2 regions of the Pseudoalteromonas sp. THAF3 genome follow, and region 2 is predicted to be linked to the other one. Evidence: riboswitches for the same ligand, from Rfam matches in the RefSeq annotation. Region 2 holds a riboswitch; the other holds the start of a gene.
What was found. Region 2 has a riboswitch for lysine ahead of dapA (4-hydroxy-tetrahydrodipicolinate synthase). Riboswitches for the same ligand answer to the same signal wherever they lie in the genome.
Positions count from the first base shown of each region.

Region 1: it holds a riboswitch for lysine, as region 2 does, so the genes downstream of both, lysC (lysine-sensitive aspartokinase 3) here and dapA (4-hydroxy-tetrahydrodipicolinate synthase) in region 2, are expected to answer to the same signal.

Region 1 covers NZ_CP045418.1:1,814,491-1,818,686, reverse strand. The annotation lists gene FIU82_RS08370 (M23 family metallopeptidase) at 1-224, shown strand, start outside; gene FIU82_RS08365 (hypothetical protein) at 236-580, shown strand; gene FIU82_RS08360 (hypothetical protein) at 612-1,067, shown strand; gene FIU82_RS08355 (hypothetical protein) at 1,367-1,840, shown strand; lysine riboswitch at 1,997-2,169, shown strand; gene lysC (lysine-sensitive aspartokinase 3) at 2,250-3,599, shown strand; gene FIU82_RS08345 (4'-phosphopantetheinyl transferase superfamily protein) at 3,571-4,196, opposite strand, start outside.
Region 2 covers NZ_CP045418.1:260,958-265,153, forward strand. The annotation lists gene FIU82_RS01245 (PLP-dependent decarboxylase) at 1-647, opposite strand, end outside; gene FIU82_RS01250 (2,3,4,5-tetrahydropyridine-2,6-dicarboxylate N-succinyltransferase) at 647-1,387, opposite strand; gene dapA (4-hydroxy-tetrahydrodipicolinate synthase) at 1,416-2,303, opposite strand; lysine riboswitch at 2,426-2,617, opposite strand; gene FIU82_RS01260 (response regulator) at 2,766-4,196, shown strand, end outside.

The sequences.
Region 1 (4,196 bases), 1.6 Mb from region 2:
ACTATTATGCTCATCTAGACAGCTTCAGTGATAGCGAACGTCGTTGGTTTAGTGGCGGTGAGCAAATAGGCAGTGTTGGCACCAGCGGCAATGCCCAAGGTAAAGCCGCTCATTTACACTACTCATTGGTGACTTTAATTCCTTACTTTTGGCTTATTGATAGCGCCCCCCAAGGCGTCAAGAAAGCCTTCTACCTCAACCCTATAACTTATTTCGACAACTAACGGAGCAACGGATGCGATTAGTATTACTGGCTTTGGCGTTTATTTTACTGCTATGCAGTTGCGCAGAACCCGTCCCTGCACAAAAGCGCGATTATGTCGGGCACTGGCAAAGTCCCAGCATGAGTTTATTGATTCTTGAAGATGGCACAGTTGCCTATAAACGCTATAAAAACGGGGGCTCTACCTCAGTGGAAGGGCCGTTGCAATCATTCGAGGGTGACGACTTCAGTGTTGGCATTGGTTTTTTCAGCACCACCTTCATCGTCAACGAGCCACCGAACAACAACGACGGTCAATGGACTATGGTCGTTGACAATGAACGGCTAATAAAACAACCGTCTGCCTACAGCCATTAAATTCAGTTTTCATCAAACAAGGAAGACCCCAGTGAGTCAACTTACCCGCAAAAAGCAATTTGCCACGCGTGCGGTGATCACCCGCGCTTTATACACCGGTGCATTGTTTATCTATGTACTGTTTTTTATTAATTTTATGATGGAGCAGAGCTTTTGGGCGCAAGCGATATCGGTGTTGATATTTAGCTTTATGCTCAGTGCCCAGTATCAATGGAGCATCGAGCCCATACGCTGTAGTGCCATATTTGTTGAGCATGGGGTACTGAACTTACTTGATACGCCGATAAAGCTCGCTGATGTCAAAGAGGTAATTTACTGCCAGCACCAGCGTTATGAACATGTTGTTCGTTTTCGCTATCACAATAGAACTTTTCAAGACTTTGAGCTCTCCTCGAGTGACCTGATAGCCGATTTACAGCTTTATCATTTTTTAGTGGCCCAAGGTTTGGTGGTGCGCATGACTGAAGACAGTAGTCAGTTTTCTTAGATATTGGCGAGCACTCACTATTAGCTTATCTCATGAAGATTTTATTCACAGGAAAGGTAACTTTATTTTTCACACAGTATCGAGCATTTATTCTTTATAAGAAATTTTTTATAAGTTGATTGTTGCGTAATTAAGGAATTATAACGTTGGCTTTTTAATGAAAAAGAGGTGTTCAGATTTATTTATTGTTGATAGGTTAATAGCGACTTGATTGAAAAACAATCAACTTAGTTTCTGTTTATATAAATGATAAGTTTATGTAGCATTTTTGTTTCCAAGCTATTGTTAAGGAAATAAAAATGAGACAAAAAATTTTATCAGCCTGTGTGTTGGCGTTGCTCTTTTTCGTGGCCAATAATGTATTGGCATCTAGCTCACAAATAAAAGTAACAGACTACAATACCTTCTATGATACCCAAGTAAACAGTGTAAATTGCGGAGGGTATTGGGACGAGCGATTAGTGAGAGTCTGTGATTATAGAACCGAGTTAGTAGACGTTTCTTACAAACGTTGTCACTACAGGCTTACAGCATCGGCTTCTAATAGCGATGCGCCAGAGTGGGAAACTCGCGTTGTATTATCAACACAAAGTTGCCCAGCAAACTGGACAATTGCCGGACCTTCTGGCCAGGCTCCCGGTGGCGTATATATGCATCAACACAACTCCTATTTCACTCAACAAGAAGAGCAAACCGTCGAATATAATTGTCGTATGGAAACGCGAACTGTTTGGGTGCCAGTTGATGGTGAGCATTGCCCCATACAACCTTAATTAGATTCCATAATCGGCAATACACAGGCTGGCTGCGGCCAACTTGTGTATCCAAGCAATCATTCACCGCCAGAACACCTTCCAGTGAAGTGTGATATTGACTTCTAGCCGTCTGCTAGGTACATTGCTGATTCACTTCGGTCGTAAGACCGAATGTGTCGCAGAAGAGGTGCGATAGCTAGGTAGTAAACGTGAGGCCGACGACAGCCTTTGATCGTTTATGAGGGAGACTATCGCCGAGGAAGTGCATTGTGCGTCGCAATGGCTTTCGGTTCTTGAGGCTGAATCCTCGGAACTGTCACCTGTAGGGGTGGAGGGCTTCTGGCAATGGACATTCTTACCTTTTTAGTCTTGCCAAGTTCTCCTGATTGTATTTGAAAAATAACTCGTTTTTCATCTCGGAGAGATAATGAATCAGGAATATTCTGTCGCCAAGTTTGGCGGCACTTCAGTGGCCGATCATGGCGCTATGAGCCGGTGTGCACAAATCATCGCAGATAATAACAATGTGCGTGTAGTGGTTGTCAGCGCCAGTGCCGGGGTCACCAATCACCTGGTAGCGTTATGCCAAAGTGCATTAACGCCTCAGCAGCGCCAAGCGCACATCGATGGGGTGATCGCCATCCAGCTCAATATTCTCGAATATGTCAGCCTTGATGCCGATTTAGCCCACGGCTTTGATGTCACCTTGAGCGCCTTTCGAAGCAGTGCTGCGCAAGCGCCACAATCGAGCGCTCACAGCGATGAGCTACTGAGTTTTGGCGAGCGTTTCTCCTCTTATTTGTTTACTCAGGTATTACGGGAACACGGCGTGGCGGCAACGCGCTTTGATGTGCGTTCGGTGCTCAAAACAGATAGTCAGTTTGGCAAAGCCCAGCCCAATATTAAAACTACGGCACAGCAAGCCCATGCCCAATTGCTGCCGTTGCTTAAAGATCAAGTGGTTGTCACTCAGGGCTTTATGGGCAGTGATGACTATGGCGATACCACCACGTTAGGGCGCGGGGGGTCGGATTACAGCGCGGCCTTATTAGCCGAGGCGATTGGCGCGAACAGCGTATATATTTGGACCGATGTGGTCGGTATTTTCAGCACCGATCCCAGAGTCTGTACCAAAGCCGCACCCATCGCCCACTTAAGCTTTGACGAAGCCGCCGAAATGGCAACCTTTGGCGCAAAAGTCTTACACCCGGCAACTATCTTACCCGCTGCGCGCAGTGGCATCAGTGTGTTTGTTGGCTCCAGTCGCGAACCACAAGGGGGTGGAACCTGGATACAAAAAACGCCACAAGGAGACACTTTAGCCGGGGTTCGCGCTGTGACTCAGCGTAAAAACCAAATTCTCTTGACCCTAAAAAGCCCGGAAATGTTATTAGCGAGCGGCTTTTTAGCGCGGGTGTTTACTATTTTGAGTGAGCATAAAATCTCCGTTGATTTGGTCACAACTTCGGAAATAAGTGTCGCACTGACGCTCGATAATGCCCCGAATGCCAGTCGTCCGGAGCTAGATCAGCAAGCCCTTGAGCGTTTAAGCGAGTTTTGCCATGTGTCAGTTGAGAATAACCTCACATTGGTGGCGTTAATTGGCTCGGAGATTGTACTGCGTCAGAGCGAGTTGAATTTAATGCAGGTGCTCAGTGAGTTTGATATTCGCCTTATTTGTCACGGCGCATCGAAACATAACCTGTGCTTCTTGGTTGAGCAAAGCCAGTCTGATGCGGTGGTGCAAACTATTCATCAACGGCTGCTGGAAGGTTAACAGTAAGCACCGGGCGCTGCGTATCGGTGATGAGGCTGATATCAAAGTGCCCGGCAAATAGCTCCTGACAATACACCTGGCCATCAAGGGCGGCGATAAGCTCCAAGATGGGTTGGCCTAACAAGGTGGCAATGGGTTGCTTAGTCGCTTTTGCGTAGGCTTCTTTTAATGTCCACACCCGGAAAAAGGTCTCAACATCGCTGCCAATATCCCTTGCCTCGGCCTCAGGATAATAGTGCGCCGCCAGCTTCTTAAAGGCGCGTGCGTTGTCAATTTTCTCAATATCTACGCCTAATAAGGCTGCGCCGCGCGTCATCGCGACGGCAATGTGGCCGTGAGCGTGGCTGATGACTACCCGCGCATCGAGGGGGTGGCCATCAACGCTGAGCACCAGCTGCGCCTGACCAACGTCAAATTCACTGCACCAGGCAGCAAGGGGGTAATCGCGATACTGTGGGTAGAGTTGTCGCGCCAGCTGTTTTATAGCCCAGCGTGTGGCGCGATATTCCTGCTGCGCCTGCACCTTTTTACGTTTTGCTAAGACCGCTTGCTCTATGCGGTGCAAATGTGAGTCATCTAATTCACTGTGCGCCTTAG
Region 2 (4,196 bases):
CCAAGGCGTTCACAGAGTGCTTGTAATGGCGCCAACATGCTTTGCCATAGGTGAAGAAGTTGGGCCGCATCAAGCATGTTGCCCCACTGAAAAATATGAAGGCCAATGCAATTCAGCGCAGGGTAGTCGGCTAAGTAGAGCCCTTGCCACTGCTCTGGCGCTAAGCCAAACGGAGTCAGGGTATTGCCACCGAGCGGATTGCGCTCACCCTCTGGCCAGCGCAACTGCACTCTGAGTAACACATCCACTTCAATACCTTGGTTGTACGCCAGCTCATTAAGCCAGCGAACTTGATTGATACTCTCCAACACAAAGGTACGCACCCCAGCGTCTAAAAATTCGCCTAGCTGCTGGCGCGATTTTGCCGGCCCAGTGTTGAGGATGCGTTGTGCACCAACAGGTTGTGAAAGCACCTGGTTGAGCTCACCGCTGCTGGCGACATCAAAGTCAAAGCCAGCAGCTGCCAGAGTATCGATAACCGCAGATAAAGGATTCGCTTTTACCGCATACCATAACTTCACCACATCTTGCGCCATCAGCTCATCAAGGTGCTTACGTAGACTGTCAAGATCGTAGACAAAGCAAGGCTCGTGGCGCTCCTGAGTGAGGGTATCAAAAGCGTTTAACAATGCGCCAGAGACAGGCATTAGCGTAATACCTCTTCTAACTCCAGCGATGCATCGCTGTGCTGATCGCGATACTTTACGATAAGCGCACAGCTCATACTGAGCCCTTGTTCGCGTCCCCAAGCGCTAGAGCTTGGGCGCGAGCCAGGTATAACAATGGCGTTGGCCGGAATCGCTTCGCCCTTATCGAGTTGTCGCTCGTTAACGCAGTCATATACTGGGATAGTGGCGCTTAAACGTACACCAGGGGCGAGTACCGCACCTTGGCGAACTACCACCCCTTCGACAATGACACAGCCCGCGCCGATAAAGGCATCATCTTCAATCACCACAGGGTTAGCGCCAATTGGCTCGAGCACGCCACCTAATTGCACGGCGGCGCTAAGGTGAACGTTTTTGCCCACTTGCGCACATGACCCTACCAAGGCATGACTGTCGACCATAGTTCCACTATCAATGAAGGCACCAATATTGACATATGCGGGTGGCATAATGATGGTGCCAGGGGCAACGTAAGCACCTCGACGCACAGCACTACCGCCAGGCACCATGCGAACATTATCTTGGGCGCTAAAACCGCGAGGAGCTAGATTGTGCTTATCAACAAAGCCGCCCGCAAACTCGGTGTTATTACCATTTTTGAAGGCTTCGAGAATGCCTTTCTTTACGTCTATATTGGCGTGCCATTGGCCGTGTTCGTCTTGTGTTGCGGCGCGTACGTGGCCGCTTTCGAGGTCATTTAGTAAGTCTAACCAACTCATAACTGAGGTACCTTGTTAACTAATTTTATCAATGTGCCCACGCAACAATGCGTTCATGGGCATTAAGAAGTGGTTGTGTGTCATTAAGCTCAAGGTGGCTTAATGGTGGTCGTAACACCGGGCTGTTGAGGCGTTCAAGAGCATGCAAAAGGCACTTAACGGGTACTGGATTGGCTGCACTGAACAGCGCATCAATTGCACTGCGCCAGGTTACAAAGGCATTGACGCTTTGCCCTTGAAGGCATTGTTGTACCAGGTGCTGTGTCTGCTGTGGCCAGACGTTGGCGGCCACAGATACAAGGCCCGCTGCACCGGCCTGAGCAAAATAAGGCATCAGCGCGTCGTCGCCACTGAAAATCGCTAACTCAGGCGCGGCTTCGCGGTAAGCCTCAAATTGTGCAATATCACCGCTGGCTTCTTTAAGTGCCCAGCACAGTGGGTGCTGTTGTAGCTGAGCTAAGACTGTGGGGGGAATACTAACTGCGGCGCGTCCGGGCACGTTGTACAACATGCACGGCTTTTTGCTGGCATCCAGCAGTGCCGAGTACCAATGTAGCTGCCCTTGAATACCCGGTTTAGCATATAGGGGCGCTCCCAGAAGGTAGGCATCTATGGGGTGTTGGTTACAAAAACTAAGCCATTGTAGTTGCTGGCTAAGATTAAAACCCCCCACGCCAACCATCAGTGGCACACGCAAGGTGAGCGCCGTAACGTGACGAACTACGGCTTGTTGCTCATCTATACTGAGAGCCAGAGCTTCACCAGTAGAGCCAAGAATAAGAATGCCATTTCCCGCTTGCTCTTGCTCGCGCACAAGTAGGGTTAAGGTGTTAAAATCAATACTGCCGTCAGCATGCATCGGAGTGATCAATGCTGTCCAGACAATGGTATCTGCTAAAGAATGAGTTGTAGTCATCTCTCACGAACTTAGTGCGAGTTCGATTGAATTAGGAAGGGGTTGCCCGCCTCGCATCGAACTGGTTAAATTCGAAGAGCGAATGGGCTTAAAACACAGAGCCAAATGGGCCCAGCGTTACTAAGACCAGAAGCTCTCCACCAAAAACATAGCGCTAAGCGCTAATGGTGACAGTCGCTGGGATTCAACCCATGCGCCCGAGACAGTAAGTAGCAAACTTTACTGGTCTCTCGGCGTACATTCCCCTCGTTATGGTGCTTTGGAGTTTGCTCTCCTTCCCATAACTACCTGAATGACGCTCCTCTTCTAGCCCTTGCGACCACAGCACATGCGGCCGACTCAATAAGGGTGCCTTTTTATTCAATCACTTTATGCTTAACGCTGTCAACGCTAAAGCGAGAACAAATTTTACAAAGGCTGATTTTGTGTCAGTATTAAGGGGTTATTGCAAAGGCCCCTCTTATGCAACGTCTTACCAAACACTTACAAAAACGTTATTTCTGGGCAGCCAGTGTGCTTGTTGTTGTCATACTTAGCTCTACGGTTTATGTGATGAAAAGTATCAATATGCAGCGAAATGACGCAAAAGTAATAAATATTGCAGGTATGCAGCGGATGCTTTCGCAGAAGATTGCATTGCATAAATTGGCCGTCAATGACCGTGCTGTAAGTTTTGAGCAGCAGCAACTCGCTCGTGCCACTATGCGCTTTTACAATAACCATGAGTTTTTATTAGGCTCACAGTTGGTGCAGCAAAGCCCTCAGGTGCTGGCGCTTTATCACCAGCAGGGCTTGGATGGTCGGGTGCGCCAGTATGTGCAGTTAGCGAGTCGCAGCGATGCACCTTTAAGTGCTTTTCAGGGTCAAAAACTGCTGTCGTTATTGCAGGACTTAGATGCTGTTGTCACCGTATTAGAGTCAAAATCTAAGCAAAAAATAGAACATTTACAGCTTGTTATTCCCCTTTTAACGCTGGCAGCCATTGCTACTATTTTATGTGAGTGGTGGCTCATCTTTAATCCTTTGACACGTCGAGTGTCAGCCATTCTTTATCGGCTTCGTTACCAACGGCGTCAAGCCGCGCATGCGCATCGGGTAAAATCTGACTTTTTAGCTAATATGAGTCATGAGCTAATGACGCCAATTACGGGGATTATTGGCCTATTGGACTCTCATACTGCGGCTGGTCGCGAAGAACAGCAAACGGCATTGGGCTGCGCCCGACATTTGCAGGCATTAGTGCAAGAAATGCTGGAATTACAGAAGCTTAAGTCGGGAGCGTTTACTACTTTAGTGACCGAACAGTCATTAAAGCAAACGGTGAGTGCAATATTGGCGCCTTGGCAGCTTAAGTCTGAAACCCTGCAGCGATTGAGTGTCGAGGGTGAAGATAGCCTACCTGTTCAAGCACAAACTGATCATCTGCATTTAATCCAAGCAGTTAATCAGCTATTGAGCAACGCCTTTATACATACGCGCGCTGCGGTGCATGTGCAATTTGAATACCATGAACCAGCTGGGCTGCTGAGTGTTGTCGTTAAAGATAACGGCGATGGCATTGCTACTGCTTATATTGAGGCTGCTCAGCAACATGCTGTGTATTACAACACCGAGCAGGTACAGCACTTTCAGGGCGCGAAATTAGGTCTCAGCCTCGTGTATGCGTTGGCTCAAGAGGTGGGTGGAAGCCTTACGATTCGTAGTACCACAACAGGCACTGAGGCCAAGCTAACTTGGCCCGTACTTACTATCGACAAAGCCCGGTTAGAGCCAAGCAGCCAGCATGGCGATATTCTGATTGTTGAAGATAACCCAATAAATCAGTTAGTGCTTGCTAAACAAGCTCAGCAAATAGGCTTTAACACCACCATTGTTGATGATGGTGAGCAAGCA